DNA from 3 places in the Arthrobacter sp. NPDC056493 genome. Region 3 is predicted to be linked to each of the others. Evidence: riboswitches for the same ligand, from Rfam matches in the RefSeq annotation. Region 3 holds a riboswitch; each other region holds the start of a gene.
What was found. A riboswitch is a leader RNA that binds a small molecule or an ion and turns the genes downstream of it on or off. The one in region 3 is predicted to bind thiamine pyrophosphate.
Positions count from the first base shown of each region.

Region 1: another riboswitch for thiamine pyrophosphate. It lies ahead of thiO (glycine oxidase ThiO); the one in region 3 lies ahead of thiC (phosphomethylpyrimidine synthase ThiC).
Region 2: another riboswitch for thiamine pyrophosphate. It lies ahead of ACFQ50_RS06585 (ECF transporter S component); the one in region 3 lies ahead of thiC (phosphomethylpyrimidine synthase ThiC).

Region 1 is NZ_JBHTSL010000070.1:17,357-23,479, forward strand. It holds gene ACFQ50_RS21305 (TetR/AcrR family transcriptional regulator) at 1-452, shown strand, start outside; gene ACFQ50_RS21310 (DUF3107 domain-containing protein) at 509-733, shown strand; gene ACFQ50_RS21315 (hypothetical protein) at 742-1,044, shown strand; gene ACFQ50_RS21320 (4a-hydroxytetrahydrobiopterin dehydratase) at 1,065-1,739, opposite strand; gene ACFQ50_RS21325 (thiazole synthase) at 1,805-2,599, opposite strand; gene thiS (sulfur carrier protein ThiS) at 2,605-2,841, opposite strand; gene thiO (glycine oxidase ThiO) at 2,881-4,134, opposite strand; TPP riboswitch at 4,127-4,246, opposite strand; gene thiE (thiamine phosphate synthase) at 4,274-4,975, shown strand; gene ACFQ50_RS21345 (ferritin-like fold-containing protein) at 4,989-5,675, opposite strand; gene ACFQ50_RS21350 (RNB domain-containing ribonuclease) at 5,717-6,123, shown strand, end outside.
Region 2 is NZ_JBHTSL010000010.1:42,020-48,142, forward strand. It holds gene ACFQ50_RS06570 (helix-turn-helix domain-containing protein) at 1-103, shown strand, start outside; gene ACFQ50_RS06575 (DUF4235 domain-containing protein) at 119-382, opposite strand; gene ACFQ50_RS06580 (heme-degrading domain-containing protein) at 440-991, opposite strand; TPP riboswitch at 1,111-1,254, shown strand; gene ACFQ50_RS06585 (ECF transporter S component) at 1,327-1,947, shown strand; gene ACFQ50_RS06590 (ABC transporter ATP-binding protein) at 1,947-3,611, shown strand; gene ACFQ50_RS06595 (energy-coupling factor transporter transmembrane component T family protein) at 3,608-4,411, shown strand; gene ACFQ50_RS06600 (GNAT family N-acetyltransferase) at 4,416-4,913, opposite strand; gene ACFQ50_RS06605 (hypothetical protein) at 4,937-5,965, opposite strand.
Region 3 is NZ_JBHTSL010000061.1:7,527-13,649, forward strand. It holds gene thiC (phosphomethylpyrimidine synthase ThiC) at 1-1,544, opposite strand, end outside; TPP riboswitch at 1,540-1,647, opposite strand; gene ACFQ50_RS19910 (amidohydrolase family protein) at 1,683-2,765, shown strand; gene ACFQ50_RS19915 (VOC family protein) at 2,844-3,719, shown strand; gene ACFQ50_RS19920 (hypothetical protein) at 3,825-4,259, shown strand; gene rpsP (30S ribosomal protein S16) at 4,471-4,884, shown strand; gene ACFQ50_RS19930 (RNA-binding protein) at 4,886-5,128, shown strand; gene rimM (ribosome maturation factor RimM) at 5,270-5,863, shown strand; gene trmD (tRNA (guanosine(37)-N1)-methyltransferase TrmD) at 5,864-6,123, shown strand, end outside.

The DNA.
Region 1 (6,123 bases), on a different contig from region 3:
AGCACTTCCCGTCGAAGCGTGAGCTGTACCTTGCCCTGCTGGACAGCCATCTCGAGGCACTGACCGAGCTCATGCTCGGGGCCATGAACTCCACCACGGACAACAAGGAGCGTGTGCAGGCCGTCATGCGCGCCTATTTCCGCTTCATTGACAGCGACGACCAGGCCCACCGGCTGGTGTTCGAGTCCGACCTCATCAACGACGCCGATGTCAGCTCGCGCCTGGAGACGTTCAACAAGACGTTCGCCGAGGCCATTGCAAGGATCATCGCCGAGGACACCAAACTGCCGCTGCTGGAAGCCCAGCTGCTGGGACGCGGGCTGGCCGGCATGGCCCAGGTCAGCGCCCGCTACTGGCTCGAGACGGACGGGAACCTCGACCTCGATGTGGCCAGCGACCTGATTTACCGTTTAGCTTGGCGCGGAATCTCTCGCTTCCCCAAAGAGACCTAGACTACAACTGAAACTACCTTTGTAATTTCAACCTTGATTGGCTGGGAGGCCTCGCTGTGGAAGTAAAGATCGGCATTCAGAACGTCGGCCGTGAAATTGTGCTGGAATCGGCTCAGGATGCTGACGCTGTGGCTAAAGTAGTGGCCGAGGCCATCGCCAAGGGCAGTGAGCTCCGCCTGAACGACGAGAAGGGCCGCCAGATCATCGTCCCGGCCAACGTGCTGGGCTACGTCGAAATCGGCGCTGAGGAAGTGCGCCGGGTCGGCTTCGGCGCCCTGTAGGCCGAGCCGTGCTGTCCCTCGTGATCGTGCTCCTGGTGACTGCCGCTGCCGGCTTCATCGTCTGGGCCAACGACCGGCGCCACACCAAGTACGGCATCCTCCTGCCGGCCGGTACCGCTGCGGCGGTAGGCATGCTGGCGTGGATCATCTGCATCTGGGCGGGGCTGGGCTACCAGCCGGGCCTGACCTGGATACCGTGGGTCCTTCCCATGGCGGCCGGGACGGCTGCTGCCCTGGCAGTGGCTGTCTACCTGGGCCGCACGCGGGCCAAACAGGACACCCACCGGCTGACGGCAGCGCTGAAGATCTGACCGCCCGGGATTCGGCAGCGTCAGTATTCGCGAACGTCCGGCCCGTGGCCTTCCTCTGTGCACAGGCAGAGCCGGTTTCCCTGGGCATCAGTGACCACCACCCAACTGGGTGCGTGGTCACTGTTCATTAAGGCCCCGGTGGCCGCGGTCTTCTCCAGGGCGGGTGCCGACTCCGCCTTCGAGCGGTGGACGTCCAGGTGCAGGCGGTTGTCGTTGGGGGTCGCGGTCTCCTGGAACCACACACCGGGACCGCGGCCGAAAGGATCCGTGAGGTCCCCGAACCGGCCCTTCCGGTAACCGAGCGCGACGCGCCAGACCTCGGAAATCTCCGCCGCGTCGGCCGTGTCGATGCCGATGTCCACCGACCGGTACAGGCCGGGCTGGGCCTCGGCGCCCGCCGCCGACGCGGCCGCGCTGACCGAGGCCGCGGCTCCGGTGTCCCGCGTGGTCACCTCGCCCCCGACGTCGTGCGAACTGAACCGGATGAACACCCGGTTGTAGCGCCAGTCCAGGTCCGGATGGTGGTCCATGTCCTCTGCCACACGCCCGACGGCGGCGATCAGTTCCAGCGCGGCAGCCGCCGTCGGCGTCTTATAGACGGTGACCAGGCCGCCCAGCCGGTAACGCCAGTCGCTAAGGCCTGCGAGCGCCTCGTCGATCTGGGGTCGGGTGAGGATGTCGTCCTTGGCGGCCACAACTGACTCCTTGGCAGTACCTGCTGAGCCTGCCCCGCCGGGCCGCCAAGGAGATTGGCCGGGGTTTAGAGGAACTCCGCCCGGCCCTCCATGGCCGACGAGGCCAGGGCATGCTCACGGCGCGGGATACGCCCGGCCGCACGCGCCAGCCTACCCGCGACGACTGCGTGTTTGAAGGCCCCGGCCATGAGTGCCGGGTTCTGCGCCCGGGTGACGGCGGTGGCCAGCAGTACGGCGTCGCAGCCCAGTTCCATGGCCAGTGCCGCGTCCGAGGCCGTACCGATTCCTGCATCCAGGACCACGGGGACAGACGCCCGCGACACGATCAGCTCGATGTTGTGCGGATTGAGGATGCCCAGGCCTGTGCCGATCGGTGCTCCCAGCGGCATGACGGCGGAGGCCCCCAGGTTCTCGAGCCGGAGTGCCAGGACGGGGTCGTCGTTGGTGTAGGCGAAGACTTTGAAGCCCCGGTTGACCAGCTGCTCTGTGGCGTCCACGAGCTCCACGGCGTCCGGCAGCAGCGTGTGCTCGTCCGCGATGACCTCGAGCTTGACCCAGTCGGTCTCCAGGGCTTCACGGGCCAGCTCGGCCGTCATGACGGCATCCCGGGCCGTGAAGCAGCCGGCGGTGTTGGGGAGCACGCGGATGTTGTGGTCCACCAGCAGCTGGAAGAGCGAGCCCGTTTCCGCAGGCGAATAGCGCCGCATTGCAACTGTGGTCAGCTGGGTGCCGGACGCGACCAGCGCTGAGCCGAGACCGTCCAGGCTCGGAGCCCCTCCGGTGCCCATGATGAGCCGCGATGTCAGTTCCACCCCGTCAATGACCAGGCTGTCTGCTGTTTCAATCAATGTTTCTGCCATCGTGCTCACCCTCCTTGGACTGCCGTGACTAGTTCGATCTCGTCGCCCTCGGCGAGGGCGGTGCTGTACCACTGGCTGCGGGGCACGACGGCTGCATTGCGCGCCACCGCCACACCGAGTCGCTGGCCGTCGGCGGCCTGCCCGTTGGCGGACAGGCGCCGCCCCGTGATCTGGCTGACGAGCGAGGTGACCGAGGCGCCCTCGCCCACAACCTGATCTATGCCGTTCAGAGTGATGTTCATGCTGGTTCCTTGTTTGGGTCAAATGTGACGTGGATCAAATCAGGCGGGGCTCAAATGTGACAGTGCTGCCACCGGGTCCGGGAGCCCGGGGGAAAACCGGCCCGGCAGGAAGTGGGCCCAGCGCGGGTCCGGAATGCCGTCCATGAGCTGGCGGCAGATCGCTGCCGCCGCCGGGGTCAGCAGGACGCCGTGGCGGAAAAACCCGGTGGCAATGATGAGGCCGGCCACGTCCGTCCCGGGCCCCTGCCCGCGGGCCGGCACCCGGCCGAGCAGCGGCGCGTTGTCGGGTGTGCCCGGCCGCGCCCGCGCGGTGGCTTCGAGGAGCTCGAGCTCGGCGACTGCCGGCAGCAGGACCTGTGCGTCGCGCAGCAACTGGTAGACACCGCCGGCGCTGGTGCCCGGCACGCCGTCCTCGCGCTGCGTGGCGCCGACCACCACCGTGCCGTCCTGGCGCGGCACGATGTAGACCGGAACGCCCCGCACCATACCGCGGACTGTTGCGGTGAGCAGGGGCTGCAGGTGTCCGGGGACCCTGAGCCTGAGGATGTCCCCGTAGACCGGGCGCAGCGGCAGCTGCAGTCCCTCCGGCAGGTTCTGCAGCTGCGCCGCGGCCAGGCCGTTGGCCACCACCGTCTCAGTGGCCCTGACGGTGCCGCCGCCGGCCAGCCGGACCCCGCAGACCCTCCCGCCGTCCCAGAGCAGGCCGGCGGCGTGCTCGCGCACGGCGTAGCCGTCCGCTGCCGCGATCTCCTGGCCATGGCCGGCCAGCTCCGCAGCAACCGCGCGGACCAGCCTGCGGGGATCCACCTGATGGTCTGCCGGGATGTCCAGGGCACAGGAGATCCCGGGGCTGAGCAGCGGCTCCCGTGACCGTGCCTCACGGATGGTCAGCGGTTCAACCTCCAGGCCGTGGGTCCGCTGCACGTCCCGCAGGTCCATCAGGGCGCGCCGGTCGGCGGGACCGGCACCCACCGCAAGGGTCGGCGTCGTCAGGTATCCCGCGTCTTCGCCGGCGCTGAGCGTGGCGGCAAACTCCGGCCACCTGGCGGAGGACTCCAGCATCAGCTCCAGGAGCCCTTCCTCCTGGTAATGCAGTTCGCTGACCGGAGCGAGCATGCCGGCCGCGGCCCAGCTTGCACCGCTGCCGGGCGCTTCATCGATGAGTACCACCGACCGGCCCGAGCGCCGTGCCTCCCAGGCGATGCCGTGGCCCACCACGCCGCCGCCGACGACGGCGACATCTGCCTCAAGACTGGTGGCGGCACATTCCGCGCCACTGATGTCAGGGTTCATGAAAATCCTTCCCTACGCCGGTACTAACCGGATCAGGTCAAGCGGTCGGCTCTGACGCCCTCTCAGCCCTGCGCCTTTTATGACAGCAGTAACGGCTCCCGCGGTACCTGCCCAGTTTAGAGGAACTAAGGTGGTTGCCATGACCCAGCACTCTGCCCACACCGCCGCCCGCCTGTACCTCTGCACCGACGCCCGCAAGGACCGCGGCGACTTTGCGGACTTCGTGGACGCGGCGTTTGCCGGCGGCGTGGACATCATCCAGTTGCGGGACAAGAGCATCGAAGCGGCCGAGGAACTTGAGCTGCTGGAAATCGTCCATGCCGCCGCCCGCAAACACGGACGGCTCTGGGCCGTGAACGACCGTGCCGATATCGCGTCCATCGCCGGCGCTCCGGTGTTCCACATCGGCCAGAAGGACCTGCCGTTGCGCGCCGCCCGGAAGCTGCTGCACGACGCCACCGTGATCGGGCTGTCCACGCACAGCACGGATCAGGTGGACGCCGCCGTCGCCGCCGCCCACGGGCGCAGCGGCCTGGACTATTTCTGCGTGGGTCCGGTGTGGGCCACGCCCACCAAGCCCGGGCGCGCCGCCGTCGGGCTCGATCTGCTGCGCTACGCAGCGGAGGCTGTCCGCACCGCGAACGAGGAACGGGTCGGCGGCCTGCTGCTGCCCTGGTTCGCGATCGGCGGGATCGACCGCACGAATGTGGAGCAGGTCCTGGCGGCCGGAGCCAGCCGGATCGTCGTCGTGCGCGCCATCACCGAGGCGGCAGACCCCACGGCCGCTGCGGAAGAACTGCTCGACGCCCTGGACGCAACGGCGCCGGCAGCCGTTTCCTAGGCGGAGAAACCGCTTAGCCGCTCAGTCCCAGCTGGACCATCCGCCGGGAATGGTGTTCCGCGACGTCGGCAGTGATGCCCCGCACCAGCTCCCGTGCGGTGGCGTCCGTGGCACCGGGTTCCGCCTCGACAAACAGCGCGCTCAGAAAGGCGTTTTCGTGGCCCACACGCTGGGCCTGCGTGATCGCTTCGCCCAGGAGCCGGCGGCCCCACAGCGCAAGCCTGGACGCGAGGCGGGGGTCGTCCGCCAGCGCTCCCCTGAGCCGCTCCCGGAGCACGGCCGTGGCCTCTTCCGACGACTGGATCTGCTGGATGACATCCCGCGTTCCGGCATCCACGAACCGGGCCACCGCCCGGTAGAAATCGGCGGACACGGTGTCCACCACGTACGCCTTCATGAGGGACTCGTACCAGTCCGCCGGGCGGGTCCGTTCGTGGAAATGGTCCACGGCCAACTGGAACGGCAACATCGCATCTTCGACGTCGACGCCCATCTCCGCCAGCTTGGCGCTCACCAGCTCGTAGTGCTGGAATTCGATGACGGCGATCCTGCCGAGCACGGCCCGGTCGTGCAGCGTGGGCGAGTAACGGGCGTCGGAGGACAGCCGTTCGAACGCGGACAGTTCGCCGTACGCCATCACGCCGAACAGGTCTGCGACAAAACGGTCGTAGCGAGCGGTGCCAGCCGAGGATGTGCCCATAATCCAAGACTAACGGCGCAATTCGGGCTAACCTGATTTTCGTGTCACATCATCGGCTCTCGCCCAGCGTCCACGAGCAGACCAACGCGCTCGCGGATGCCCTGAGCGCGCTGCGGACGGAACTGGAGCTTCCGGGGGAATTCCCCGAGAACGTGCTCAAGGAAGCCGAAGCCGCCGTGGCCAGCCGGGACTTCCCGGCCCTGGACCTGACCGGTGTGGAGTTCCTGACCATCGATCCGCCGTCGTCCACCGACCTTGACCAGGCGCTGTTCATCGAGCGCCGCGGCGAGGGCTACCGGATCCTTTATGCCATCGCCGACGTTCCGTCCTTCGTGCATCCGGGCGGCGCCCTCGATGCCGAGACCCGCCGCCGCGGGCAGACCTTCTACGCCCCCGACGGCCGGATTCCGCTGCATCCGGAGGTCATCAGCGAAAACGCCGGCAGCCT
Region 2 (6,123 bases), on a different contig from region 3:
GAAGAACGGGCGGGCCAAGGCCGTGCGCTTCAGCACGCTGGAGGCGATGTGCAGGGTGCTCCGCTGCCAGCCCGGCGACCTGCTCGAGTGGGTCGAGGACTGACGGGTGGGCCGGTGCCTAGACGATGTCCTGGGTCTTGGCGAACCGGGTGATGGCCCGCTGGGTGCCGCGGTTGGCCAGTACCTGGATGACCGCGCTGACCGACGCGGAGACGAGGGCAAATGTCAGGGCTGTGCGCAGCGTCGTGGGGACATCGTCCTTGTCACCCTTGGGAGGCTTCTGCCCCGTGACCTTTTCCCAGATGGTATCGACGGCCCTGGTGCCGGCGAACCCTGCCAGCAGGCTGATGCCCGTGCCAAGCAGTTTGATCAAGAGACTCATTCCGGAACTCCTCGCGTGGTGAACACTGGTCTTTCCCTAGCCTATCCGCATCAAACGCTAGCCCTGCCGCATGGACCGGTGGATTTCCCGCAATGCCTGCACCACGAGGTCGTGGTCCGCTTTCTGCGGCAGCCCGGAGACCGTGACCACGGCCACCACTCCCACATCCCGAACATAGATGGGGAAGGCTCCGCCGTGGGCAGCGTAGGTGGACTGGTCGAACCAGGCGTTCTCCTCGATCCGTCCGCCGCCTGCCCTGCCGCGAAGACCCACCAGCAGCGACGGCTCCTCATAGCGCACGGCAGTCCGCTGCTTGGCCCGGACCCAGCCCTCGTTGTCCGGGGTGGCACCCTCGAGTGCCACGTGGAACAGGACCTGTTGGCCCTTGGTGATATCGATGGCGATGGGCAGCCGGTCCTCCTTGCCGCGTTCAACCAGTTCCAGGCCGAGCGCCAGGGCATCGTCCTTGCTGAACCTCGGGAACTGCAGTTCGGCGATTTCACCCTCGATCTGACCGATCAGGGCTGCCAGGGATCCCGCCGGCTGGTCCTCGGCGGAATCGGGGTCAAAGGCGGGCAGGGCAGCGCTGCCGGAGTCCTGTAGCGTCATGGCCCCAATGTACTCCGGGCGGCTGTTCCGGCGGTGCGGCAAGACTTCTGGATTGTGACGGCGGCCCCGGGATTCCGGGCCCGCCGAGGTGTAAACTGGACCAGCCCACAAGGGCAGATTTATCACGACAGGGGAGCGCCGCCGTCGGGATGCAAAGGCAGTTGCCAGCGCAACCGTGGATGGGCGCTGAGAGTGCGGACAGCCGCAGACCCTCGAACCTGATCCGGCTAGTACCGGCGCAAGGGAGTCGAGTTCTCAGAGCGCCCGGCAGCAGGTGGCCCAGCCACCGGCAGCCGGGGGAACGCTTTCCCCTCCTGTTCCTCAGGAGGACCATTATGACAACTGCAGCAATCAAGAAGACCAGTTACAACTGGCGCGTGGCGGACATCGTGGTAGCGGCGCTCATCGCCGTTGCCGGCGGCGTGATCTTCTGGGCCTGGTCCCAGGGCGCCAACCTCATCTCCACCCCCGTCAACGCCGTCTACCCGCCCCTGAGCGGCCTGTACGCCGGCGGCTGGATGATCCCGGCGGTGCTGGGCATGCTCATCATCCGCAAGCCCGGCGCGGCCCTGTTCTGCGAAACGGTGGCGGCCACCGGCGAGCTCATCATGGGCTCGCAGTACGGCACCACGGTGCTGATCTCCGGTGTCCTCCAGGGCCTGGGCGCGGAGCTCGTGTTCGCCGCCCTGGTGTACCGGAAGTTCAGCCTCCCGGCTTCGCTGCTTGCGGGTGCCGGCGCGGGCCTGTTCTGCGGCCTGAACGACTCCTTCGCCCCGTGGGGCTGGAACATCGCCTACACCTCCGGCGACAAGCTCGCGTACATCGTGTTCTGTGCCATCTCCGGGGCGGTCATCGCCGGTGCCCTGTCCTGGATCGCCACCCGCGGCCTGGCCAAGACCGGCGTACTGAGTTCCTTCGCGTCCCGCAAGGCAGCCACGGAGCCCGTCTTCTCCTAATGCCCGGACAACACGACGGCGGCGTCCGCCCCGCCGCGGTACACGCCCGCGGCTGGGGCTGGCGCCACGCTGGCCGCACCAAACCCGCCGTCCACGCCCTGGACCTGGACATCCGGCCCGGCGAACGGGTCCTGCTGCTGGGCCCGTCCGGGGCCGGCAAGTCCACGCTGCTGCACGCCCTGGCCGGTGTGCTGGGGGACAGTGACTCGGGCGGCAGCCCGGCGGACGACGGCGGTGCAACCGACCGCGACGATGCTGACGAGAGCGGTGAGCTGCTCATCGACGGAGCACCGCCGCGTGCACAGCGCGGCCGCGCCGGCCTCATGCAGCAGGATCCGGAAACCCAGGTGGTCCTTTCCCGGCTGGGCGACGACGTCGCCTTCGGCGCCGAAAACCTCTCCGTACCCCGCGACGAGATCTGGCGCCGCGTGCACGAGGCACTGGACGACGTCGGACTGTCCCACCTGCCGCTGAACCACCCGACGTCGGTCCTGTCCGGCGGCCAGAAGCAGCGCCTGGCGCTTGCAGGCATCCTGGCGATGCGTCCGGGACTGATCCTGCTGGACGAGCCGACCGCGAACCTCGACCCCGCAGGCGTCCTGGAAGTACGGGACGCCGTGGGCCGCTGCCTCGACAAGACCGGAGCCACCCTGGTGGTCGTGGAGCACCGGGTTGCCGCGTGGAAAGACCTGGTGGACCGCATTGTGGTGCTGCAGCCGGGGTCCGCCACGAATGGCGCGGTACTGATCGACGGGACGCCGGACGAGGTCCTCGAACAGGCCCGCGGGATGCTCACCGCCGCCGGCGTGTGGGTCCCGGGCTACATTCCCGAAACGCGGCGCCGTTCCGCCGGGACCGTTCTGCGGGTCTCCGGTCTTGCGCCAGCCTCCGGGAGTGCCGGCGGGCTTGCCACTGGCCAATTACTTCTGGCCACTGAAAAGCTCGCCGTCTCGCGGGAACGACCCCGGCGCCGCGGCTTCCGCTCCGTGCCGCCCGAGCCGGTTCTGCGGGACGTCACGGCGCACGTCCGGGCCGGTGAGGCGCTGACCGTCACCGGTCCCAACGGCGCCGGCAAGTCCACCTTTGCGCTGACCCTCGCCGGGCTGCTGCCGGCCGTGGACGGCAAGGTCTCCGCGACCGTTGAGCTGAGCGCCGGCGCGGGCATCGACCCTTACAAGTGGAAGGCCGAGCAGCTGATCTCCCGGATCGGCACGGTATTCCAGGAGCCCGAGCACCAGTTCGTTACCGGCCGCGTCCTGGACGAGCTGCTCTTCGGGCCGCGCCATCTGGGCCACGGTGAAGAGCGCGTCGACGAGCTGCTGGAGCGCCTGCGGCTCACCCATCTGGTGGACGCCAACCCGTACACCCTGTCCGGCGGCGAGAAACGCCGGCTCTCTGTTGCCACCGTCCTGGCCGCGCACCCGCAGGTGCTGGTCCTGGACGAGCCCACCTTCGGCCAGGACGCCAACACCTGGGCGGAGCTTGCCTCGTTCCTTTCCGAACTGCTCGACGCCGGCACGGCCGTGGTGTCCGTGACCCACGACGAGGAGTTCACCCACGTGCTCGGCGGCACCGAGCTGCGGCTGGGCTCCGGCAGCAGGCCCGGACCCGGACCCGTCGGGTCCAGACCAGCCGGGCCGGCAGCAGAACAGGCGACGACATGAGGGAAGCACTGACACTCGCCGGAAACCGCGCGGTGCTGACCCGCGCCAATCCGCTGGCCAAATTCGCCGCGGTCTTCCTGGTCACCTTTGCCCTGGCGCTGTCCATCGACTGGATGTCCGCCTCGGTGGCGCTCGTGTGCGAGCTGCTGGTCTTTCCGCTGGCCGGGTTGACGATTTCACTGCTTTGGCAGCGCGGGTGGCCGCTGATCCTGGCTGCCGCCGTGGGCGGCTGGAGCACCTCCATCCTGGCGCCGGACAGCGGAAGCATACTGCTCGACGTCGGACTCTGGTCCATGAGCGAAGGTTCCCTTCAGCTGGGGCTGGGTTTCCTGCTGCGGGGCCTGGCCATCGCCCTGCCCGCGGTGCTGCTGATGAGCTGCACCGACCCCACCGACCTGGCTGACGCCCTCGCGCAGAAGGCGCGGCTGCCGCACCGTTTCGTGCTGGGTACCCTGGCGGCGATGCGGCTGGTCGGGCTGATGGCCGAGGAATGGCAGACCATCGGCATGGCCCGGCGCGCCCGCGGCGTCGGATCGCGCGGGAACCCCTGGCAGCGGATGCGCGCCACCCTGGGGCAGAGCTTCGGCCTCCTCGTCCAGGCCATCCGCCGCGCCACCCGGCTTGCCGTGACCATGGAGGCCCGCGGATTCGGCGGAGCCAGCCGGACCTGGGCGCGCGTGTCCACCTACAGTGTGCTGGACGTCTGGGTGGTGCTGGGCGGGGTGCTCATAGCCGCCAGCGCCGTGGCTGCCGCGCTCTGGGCCGGCACTTGGCACATGGTGTGGCTGGAGGGCTCCTAGGAGCCTATGGCCGTCCCGGCCGCGCCATCCGGACCTCGGCCAGCCCTTCCCAGTCCTCGATCGTGTCCCTGGCGCCGGTGAACACGAAGCCGTTGCGCCGGTAGAAGGCCTGGGCGCGCGGGTTGTCCTCGGCGACCCACAGCCCAGCCGGTTCGTTCCCGATCGCGGCGTCGAGCAATGCCTGGCCCAGCCCCCTGCCATGGTGGGAGGCGAGGAGATAGATGCCCCAGAGCTCGGCCTGCTGCCGCACCCCGTCCTCGGGCGGAAGCGAGCCGGCAAAGCCCACCAGTTTGCCGCCGTCGGCCGCTACGAACTGGTGGCCTGCGTGCGGACCGTCCAACAGCTGCCGCCACATGGCCAGCCGCCCTTCCGTGGCCTGACGGGCCATGAAACCCGGTGAGAGCAGGTGCGCGTAGGTTTCGCGCCAGCATTCCAGATGGAGCAGGGCCAGGTCCGCAGCGTCTTCGGGTGCGGCCAGGCGCACGCGGCAGGTGTGATCCATGCGGCCGAGTCTAGTGCTGCACTTCAGATGCAGGAGTGGTCGTGGTCGAAACCGTCGGCTACGAACTGGGTGAGGGCCACGTTGCCGCCCGGGGTGAGGGGCGCCGCGGAACACATGTCCCTGGCATCGGCGGCGGTGTGCGCCCCGGCAAGCCAGCTTGGCAGGGAATAGAGGCTGCTGGCCGAGCCCACTTCGCCCACAATCTGTCCCCACTGCCGGGCGGAGGAGTAGATGCCCACCCTGGCGCCGATGCTGTGGAAGAAGTCCGCCATGCCTTCGAGGTCCGCCCGGTTCACGTTCCTGTCGCCTGACCAGCTGTTGCCCGTCTCCACGTCCAGCCACCAGAGGTACGTCCCGGGCTCGGAGATGGTGCGGAGGTAGGCGTCGTCGAAAGCCTTGGCGTACCCGTACATGTAGGCGCAGGCGGCGTCCTCCTGCCCCTGGCAGGTGCCGTAGGGGTTGGCCACGGCCTCGCCGCCGTATTCGTTGTTCGTCGGCCACCAGGTGCCCCGCAGTCCCGGGTTGGCCGTGTTCACGTAGAGCGCCAGGCGCGGCTGGCCGGTTCCGCCCGCCGAGCCATCCGCCCAGTCAAGCTGCTGGTGGAGGCACGGGTTCGTGGTGTTCGCCAGGCCGTTGTTGACCCCGACAATTGCGAACGCGGGGTCGTCAGGCAGGTCGTCATTGCACTGTGGCCAAGAGACATCGTTGCCCAGCAGGGTTTCATTGCCAGGGGTTTCGTTGCCAGGGCGGGGCGGAGCGGACCCTGGCGCCTGCTGTGCGGGCTGCCGGTCCACCGGCTGCGCCGACTGCCGGGACGCCGGCGGCTGCGCCTGCGCAGTGCCTCCGGAAATGGCGGAAGCCCCCGGTGACGCCTGGGCGACGGTTGCATCGGGTGCCGGCGGAGCGCCGTCGTCGAGCCTTGGGCCCGGGATGAAACCCACGGCAGTGGCGACCATGAAGGACAGCAGCGCTGAAGCCCGGCGCCCCGCCGGGCGCTTCCTGGTCAACACTGCGGAGCTGAAGATGGACAGGGCGGCCTCCCGTTCCCTCATGGCCGCAACAGGTACCGCTAGCTTGCTCCCGGATACGCGTCGGGTCAAGGCTGGCGCCGGGCTATTGACCTGCTGCGCCGGCAAGTACACGGATGTTGTCACGCGGTTGCGGCCCGTTACTGAATGTTTATGCGTGTAACGGGTACATCAAGGGGCTT
Region 3 (6,123 bases):
CGCCACCGGAACTCGAACCGGGCCTTGGACAGTGCATCGTCCCGCTCGTTCGCGCCGGGGTGCCCCTTGGCGAGGTCGGCGGCGTGCGCGGCTATCTTGTATGTGATGACGCCCGTCTTCACGTCATCCTTGTTCGGCAGGCCCAGGTGTTCCTTCGGCGTGACGTAGCAGAGCATGGCCGTGCCGTAGCGGGCGATTTCGGTGGCGCCGATGGCCGAGGTGATGTGGTCGTAGCCGGGGGCCACGTCCGTGACCAGCGGGCCCAGCGTGTAGAAGGGCGCACCCTTGCAGAGTTCCTGCTGGCGCTCAACGTTTTCGCGCACCAGGTGGAACGGGATGTGACCCGGCCCCTCGACCATGACCTGCACGTCGTACTCCCAGGCTCGCTGGGTCAGCTCGGCCAGGGTGTCCAGTTCGGCGAACTGCGCGGCGTCGTTGGCGTCCGCCGTCGCGCCCGGCCGAAGACCGTCACCCAGCGAGAAGGCGACGTCGTACTTGGCGAAGATCTCGCAAAGCTCGTCGAAGTGGGTGTACAGGAAGTTTTCCTGGTGGTGGGCCAGGCACCAGCCGGCCATGATCGAACCACCGCGGGAGACGATGCCGGTGACGCGGTTCGCCGTGAGCGGCACGTAGCGCAGCAGCACGCCGGCGTGGATGGTCATGTAGTCCACACCCTGTTCGCACTGTTCGATGACGGTGTCGCGGAAGATTTCCCAGGTGAGCGCGTTCGCTTCGCCGTTGACCTTTTCCAGGGCCTGGTAAATCGGCACGGTGCCGATCGGCACGGGGGAGTTGCGGATGAGCCACTCACGCGTGGTGTGGATGTCGTCGCCCGTGGACAGGTCCATGACCGTGTCGGCGCCCCACTGGGTGGCCCACTGCAGCTTGTCCACCTCCTCCGCGATGGAGCTGGTGACGGCCGAGTTGCCGATGTTGGCGTTGATCTTCACCAGGAACGCCTTGCCGATGATCATCGGCTCGGATTCCGGGTGGTTGATGTTGGTGGGGATGATGGCCCGTCCGGCGGCGAGTTCGCTCCGGACCAGTTCCACATCGCAGTTTTCGCGGAGGGCCACGAAGCGCATTTCCGGGGTGATGACGCCCTGCCGTGCGTAATGCATCTGCGTGACGGTCTTGCCTTCCGCCGCACGGCGGGGCACCGGCCGGGCGCCCTTCCACTCGGCGGAAGCCGCGCCGCGGCGCACGGCTGACTTGCCGTCGTCGAGCAGGTTCCGTTCGCGTCCGTCGTACGGCTCCGTGTCTTCGCGTGCCGCAATCCATTCCGAGCGGAACGGCGCGAGGCCCACCACCGGATCGCTGCCCGGACCCGCCGTGCGGTAAACCCGTAGCGGTTCGTTCTGGTCGCCGTTCGGTGAAGGCTCAAGGGCGATTTCCGTTACCGGCACCCGCAGGCCCTCGCCTTCGAGATAGGCCAGTGAATGGGATTTCAGCGACTGCGTGACGCTGCCGGCAGCACTACCGGCGGCTTCACTTTGGGCCGCATCAATCTGGGCAGGGATCAGCTGTGATTTCTGGGTGCTCAATTTACTGCTCACTTCCTTCGCCGGCATTACCCGGACAGGTTCAACGGTCGCAGGCTGCGCCAGCCTGATCTCAGCCCCTGCAGGGGCCCCCGTGTGGTCGTAGACGAAGCTACCACAGCTGCGGCTTAGGCTGGTGTCATGGCGCACATCATCGAATTCAGCGGATCCGTGCTCACTGCGGCGGATGAGGAACGCCGCGGGCTCTGGTCCGTGGACGGGAAGCTGACGTTTGATCCGCCGGGCCAGCGGCCGGACGCCGTTCTTGACGGCTGGGTCCTGCCCGGTTTCGCGGACGCCCACTGCCACATCGGATTGGGCCCGGGCGGTGCTGTGGAAGACGACGTGGCCTACGCCCAGGCCGTGACGGACCGCAACGCCGGCACGCTGCTGGTCCGCGACGCCGGGGCCGCCAGCGACACCCGGTGGCTGCAGCAGCGGGCCGACACGCCGCGGATCATCCGGGCCGGCCGGCACGTTGCACGGTCCCGCCGGTACCTGAGGAACTTCGCCGTGGAGGTCGAGCCGGAGGGCCTCGTGGAGGCGGTGCGCAAGCAGGCGCGGGAAGGGGACGGCTGGGTCAAGCTCGTGGGGGACTGGATCGACCGGACCGCCGGCGACCTCGCGCCGTCGTTCCCTGCCGCGGCCGTGCGGGACGCCGTCCGGGCAGCCCACGACGAGGGGGCCAGGGTCACGGCGCACTGCTTCGGGGAGGACACCCTGGATGACATGCTGGACGCCGGCATCGACTGCATCGAGCACGCCACGGGCCTGCTGCCCAGGCACATTCCGCGGCTCGTCGAGCAGCAGGTGCCGATCGTGCCGACACTGATCAACATCGCCACCTTCCCGGACATCGCCGCGCAGGCAGAGCCGAAGTTTCCGCGGTATGCGGAGCACATGCGCTCACTGTGGACCCGCCGTCGGGAGCGCGTCCTCGAAGCGTATGAGGCCGGCGTCGAAATTTACGCGGGAACGGATGCCGGCAGCGTGATCCGCCACGGCCGCATCGCGGACGAAATCCTTGAACTTCACGCCGCCGGACTGCCCGCACCGGCGGCGCTGGACGCGGCATGCTGGCGGGCGCGCCGCTGGCTGGGAGCCGACGGCCTGGCGGAAGGGGCGGCCGCGGACGTGGTGGTCTGCCGGGAGGACCCGCGCACCGTGCCGGAGACCATCCGCAGCCTCACGAATGTGGTGCTCCGGGGAAAGATCGTGCATTAGGAATAAATTGAAGCTTCAAGTAATTTAGAGATGTAGAGGCTGCCGAAACCCGGTGGTCCGGACATTCGGGAGTATTCAATGACAGCAGCAGACAGCAGCCAGGACTTGCTTCCTGCCAACCTCACCATGGGCACCGTCATGCTCAAGGTGGGCGACATGAAGCTCATGACCGATTACTACCAGCGCGCCCTCGGCCTCGACGTCGTCGCCGAGCAGGACGGCGGCCTCTACCTCGGCCGGCTCAAGACGCCCCTGGTGCACCTCGCGCCCGCTCCGGGCCTCAACATTCCCGGCCGGGGCGAGGCCGGCCTCTTCCACACAGCGCTCCTGTTCGAGGACCAGTCCTCGCTGGCCGCCACCATTGCCAGCGCGGCCCAGTACGAGCCGCAGGCCTTCGTGGGCAGCGCCGACCATCTGGTGAGCGAGGCCTTCTATTTCACCGACCCGGAAGGCAACGGGATCGAACTCTACTGGGACCGCCCGCGCGAGGCCTGGTCCTGGGACGGCAAGAACGTAGTCATGGACAGCCTGGCGCTGCCGCCGCAAAAGTACCTCCAGGACCACCTCACGCAGGAGTCTGTGGAAGGCCAGCGAGGCACCGACGCAGGCGTGGGCCACGTTCACCTGCAGGTGGGTGACGTGCAGTCAGCCCATGACTTCTACGTCGGCACCCTGGGATTCGAAAAGACGGCCGGCTGGCACGGCCAGGCGCTCTTTGTGTCGGCCGGCGGCTACCACCACCACATGGCCATGAATGTCTGGAACAGCCGTGGGGCGGGCCCGCGCCGCGACACCCTCGGCCTCGGTGAGGTCCTGATCGAAGTCCCGTCGGGGGACGACGTCGGCGCCCTCGCCGACCGCCTTAAGGTCGCCGGAGTCGAATCGCACCACACCGGCGCCGAGCTCCGGTTTCAGGATCCGTGGCGCAACCGCCTCCGCGTCGCCGTTCGATAACCAGCGCGCTAAGCCCGGCGAACCCGGTTGGGTTAGGCTGACATTCGAAGAGCCCCGGCGCCGCCGCTGCCGGGCGCGCACCGCCGACGGAATGAGGACGAATCCATGGGCTTCACCGAACTGTTTGTCGCCACCCACAATGACGCCCTCAAGCGTGCGGAGGCGCTGGAAGGCGGCGCCGCCGCCGGAGACGGCATCCGGATTGCCGGCATCAGTGATTTTGAGATCGAACAGCTTGGCGACCTCGCCGGTGCCGCGGTCCACGCCGCGGGCGCGGACTACGAACTGGCCATGGTTGACGTGGCAAGCGATTCACTGCTCGGCGTGCCGGCGGCGATGGTCCGGGCGCTGGCTGAGCTCCTCACGTATGAATCCGAGGGTGAGGGCAACGTTCTGGATGAGGTGGCCGAGCGCTGGGCCGCCGAGGACGACATGCCCTTTGGCGCCGGGGAAGCCAGGAACTACGTCCAGCAGCTGGCAGAGCTTGCCGGCACCGTGGAAGAAGGCAGCAGGACCGGCCTCTATGTCTGGTCTTCCTAGCGCAGCCTGCATTTCCGGGCACCAGCCAGACTCCGTCCGCATGTCAAGTCGAAATAACGCGGACGATCTGGCACAATAGACAGGTACTCGATCTGCGTGGCCCCTCTCTCCGCGTCCGGATCCTGTCCTTTTCGAACCCCCAAGTACGGCCCGCCCCACGGGTGCAGAACGCGGGTTCAACCCCGTTTCAGAAACAGGAGTGACCACAAAAGTGGCCGTAAAGATTCGCCTTAAGCGCTTCGGTAAGATGCGCGCACCGTACTACCGCATCGTTGTCGCCGATTCGCGCACCAAGCGTGATGGCCGTGCCATCGAAGAGATCGGCAAGTACCACCCCACCGAGGAGCCCTCATACATCGAGGTCAACTCCGAGCGTGCACAGTACTGGCTGTCCGTCGGCGCACAGCCGTCGGAGCAGGTCGCCGCGATCCTGAAGATCACCGGTGACTGGCAGAAGTTCAAGGGTCTGCCGGGCCAGGAAGGCACCCTGAAGACCAAGGCCGACAAGGAAGCATTCGTTGCTCCGGAGAAGGGTTCCGTGATCATCCCGGAAGCCATCACCAAGAAGGCCAAGGCATCGGAAGCCCCCGCCGAGGCTGAAGCAGAGACCACCGAGGCTGAGTAAGTTGCTGGCAGAAGCGCTCGAACACCTTGTCCGTGGCATTGTCGACTCCCCTGAGGATGTCAAGGTCAGTGCCAAGAACAACCGCCGCGGGGATACCCTCGAGGTGCGCGTTCACCAGGAAGACCTCGGACGGGTAATCGGACGCCAGGGCCGCACCGCGCGTGCGCTGCGCACAGTCGTGGCGGCGCTGGCAGATGGCGAGCAGGTCAGGGTCGACGTCGTCGACACCGACCGCCGCCGGTAACGCGCCTGCAACACTTGTCTTAACGTCCGGCCCCTCCACCAGCTACCGGTGGAGGGGCCGGACTGTTTTGGGCCCTGACTATTCAGGACGCCCGCAAAAGTCCTACCCCCGCATCAACACGCAGTCCAAACAGAGGAACACATGCAGCTTCAGGTGGCCCGTATCGGCAAGCCCCACGGAATCCGCGGCGAGGTGACCGTCCAGGTCCTCACCGACGCGCCGGAGGACAGGTTCGTTCCCGGCACCGAGTTCGTGGTGGAACCGGCCTCCGCGGGGCCGCTCACCGTGCGAAGCGCCCGCTGGAACAAGGACATCCTCCTGCTCGGTTTTGAGGAGGTGGCCGACCGGAACCGCGCCGAGACCCTGCGCGGCGCCAAGCTGTTTATCGAGACCGAAGAGCTTGGTGAGGACGACGACGAGGGCTGGTACGAACACGAGCTCGTCGGCCTCGAGGCCCGCGTCGGCTCCCGGGCCGTGGGCAAGGTCACCGCCCTGAACACCATGCCCGTGCAGGACCTGCTCGTCATCGAAACGCCGGACGGCAGGGAAATCCTCATCCCGTTCGTGGAACAGATCGTCCCCGAGGTGAACACTGAGGAGGGCTACGTCCTGCTCACGCCGCCGGCTGGCCTGCTCGAGATCAACGAGGACGGTGCCGGGGATCCGGAGACCAGCGGCTCGGGCTCCGATGAGGACTCCGCCGGGGACAACGCTGAGCCGGAGGCCAACGCGTAGATGAGAATCGACGTCGTCAGTATCTTTCCCGAGTACCTGGCACCGCTGGAACTGTCGCTCATCGGCAAGGCCCGCCAGGACGGGCTGCTGGACCTGAACGTGCACGATCTCCGCACCTTCACCGCGGACCGCCACCGTACCGTGGACGACACGCCTTACGGCGGCGGCGCCGGCATGGTGATGAAGGCCGAGCCGTGGGCCCTGGCGCTGGAGTCCGTGGCGGCCGCCCGGCCGGCCGGTGCGGCCAAGCCCGTGCTGAT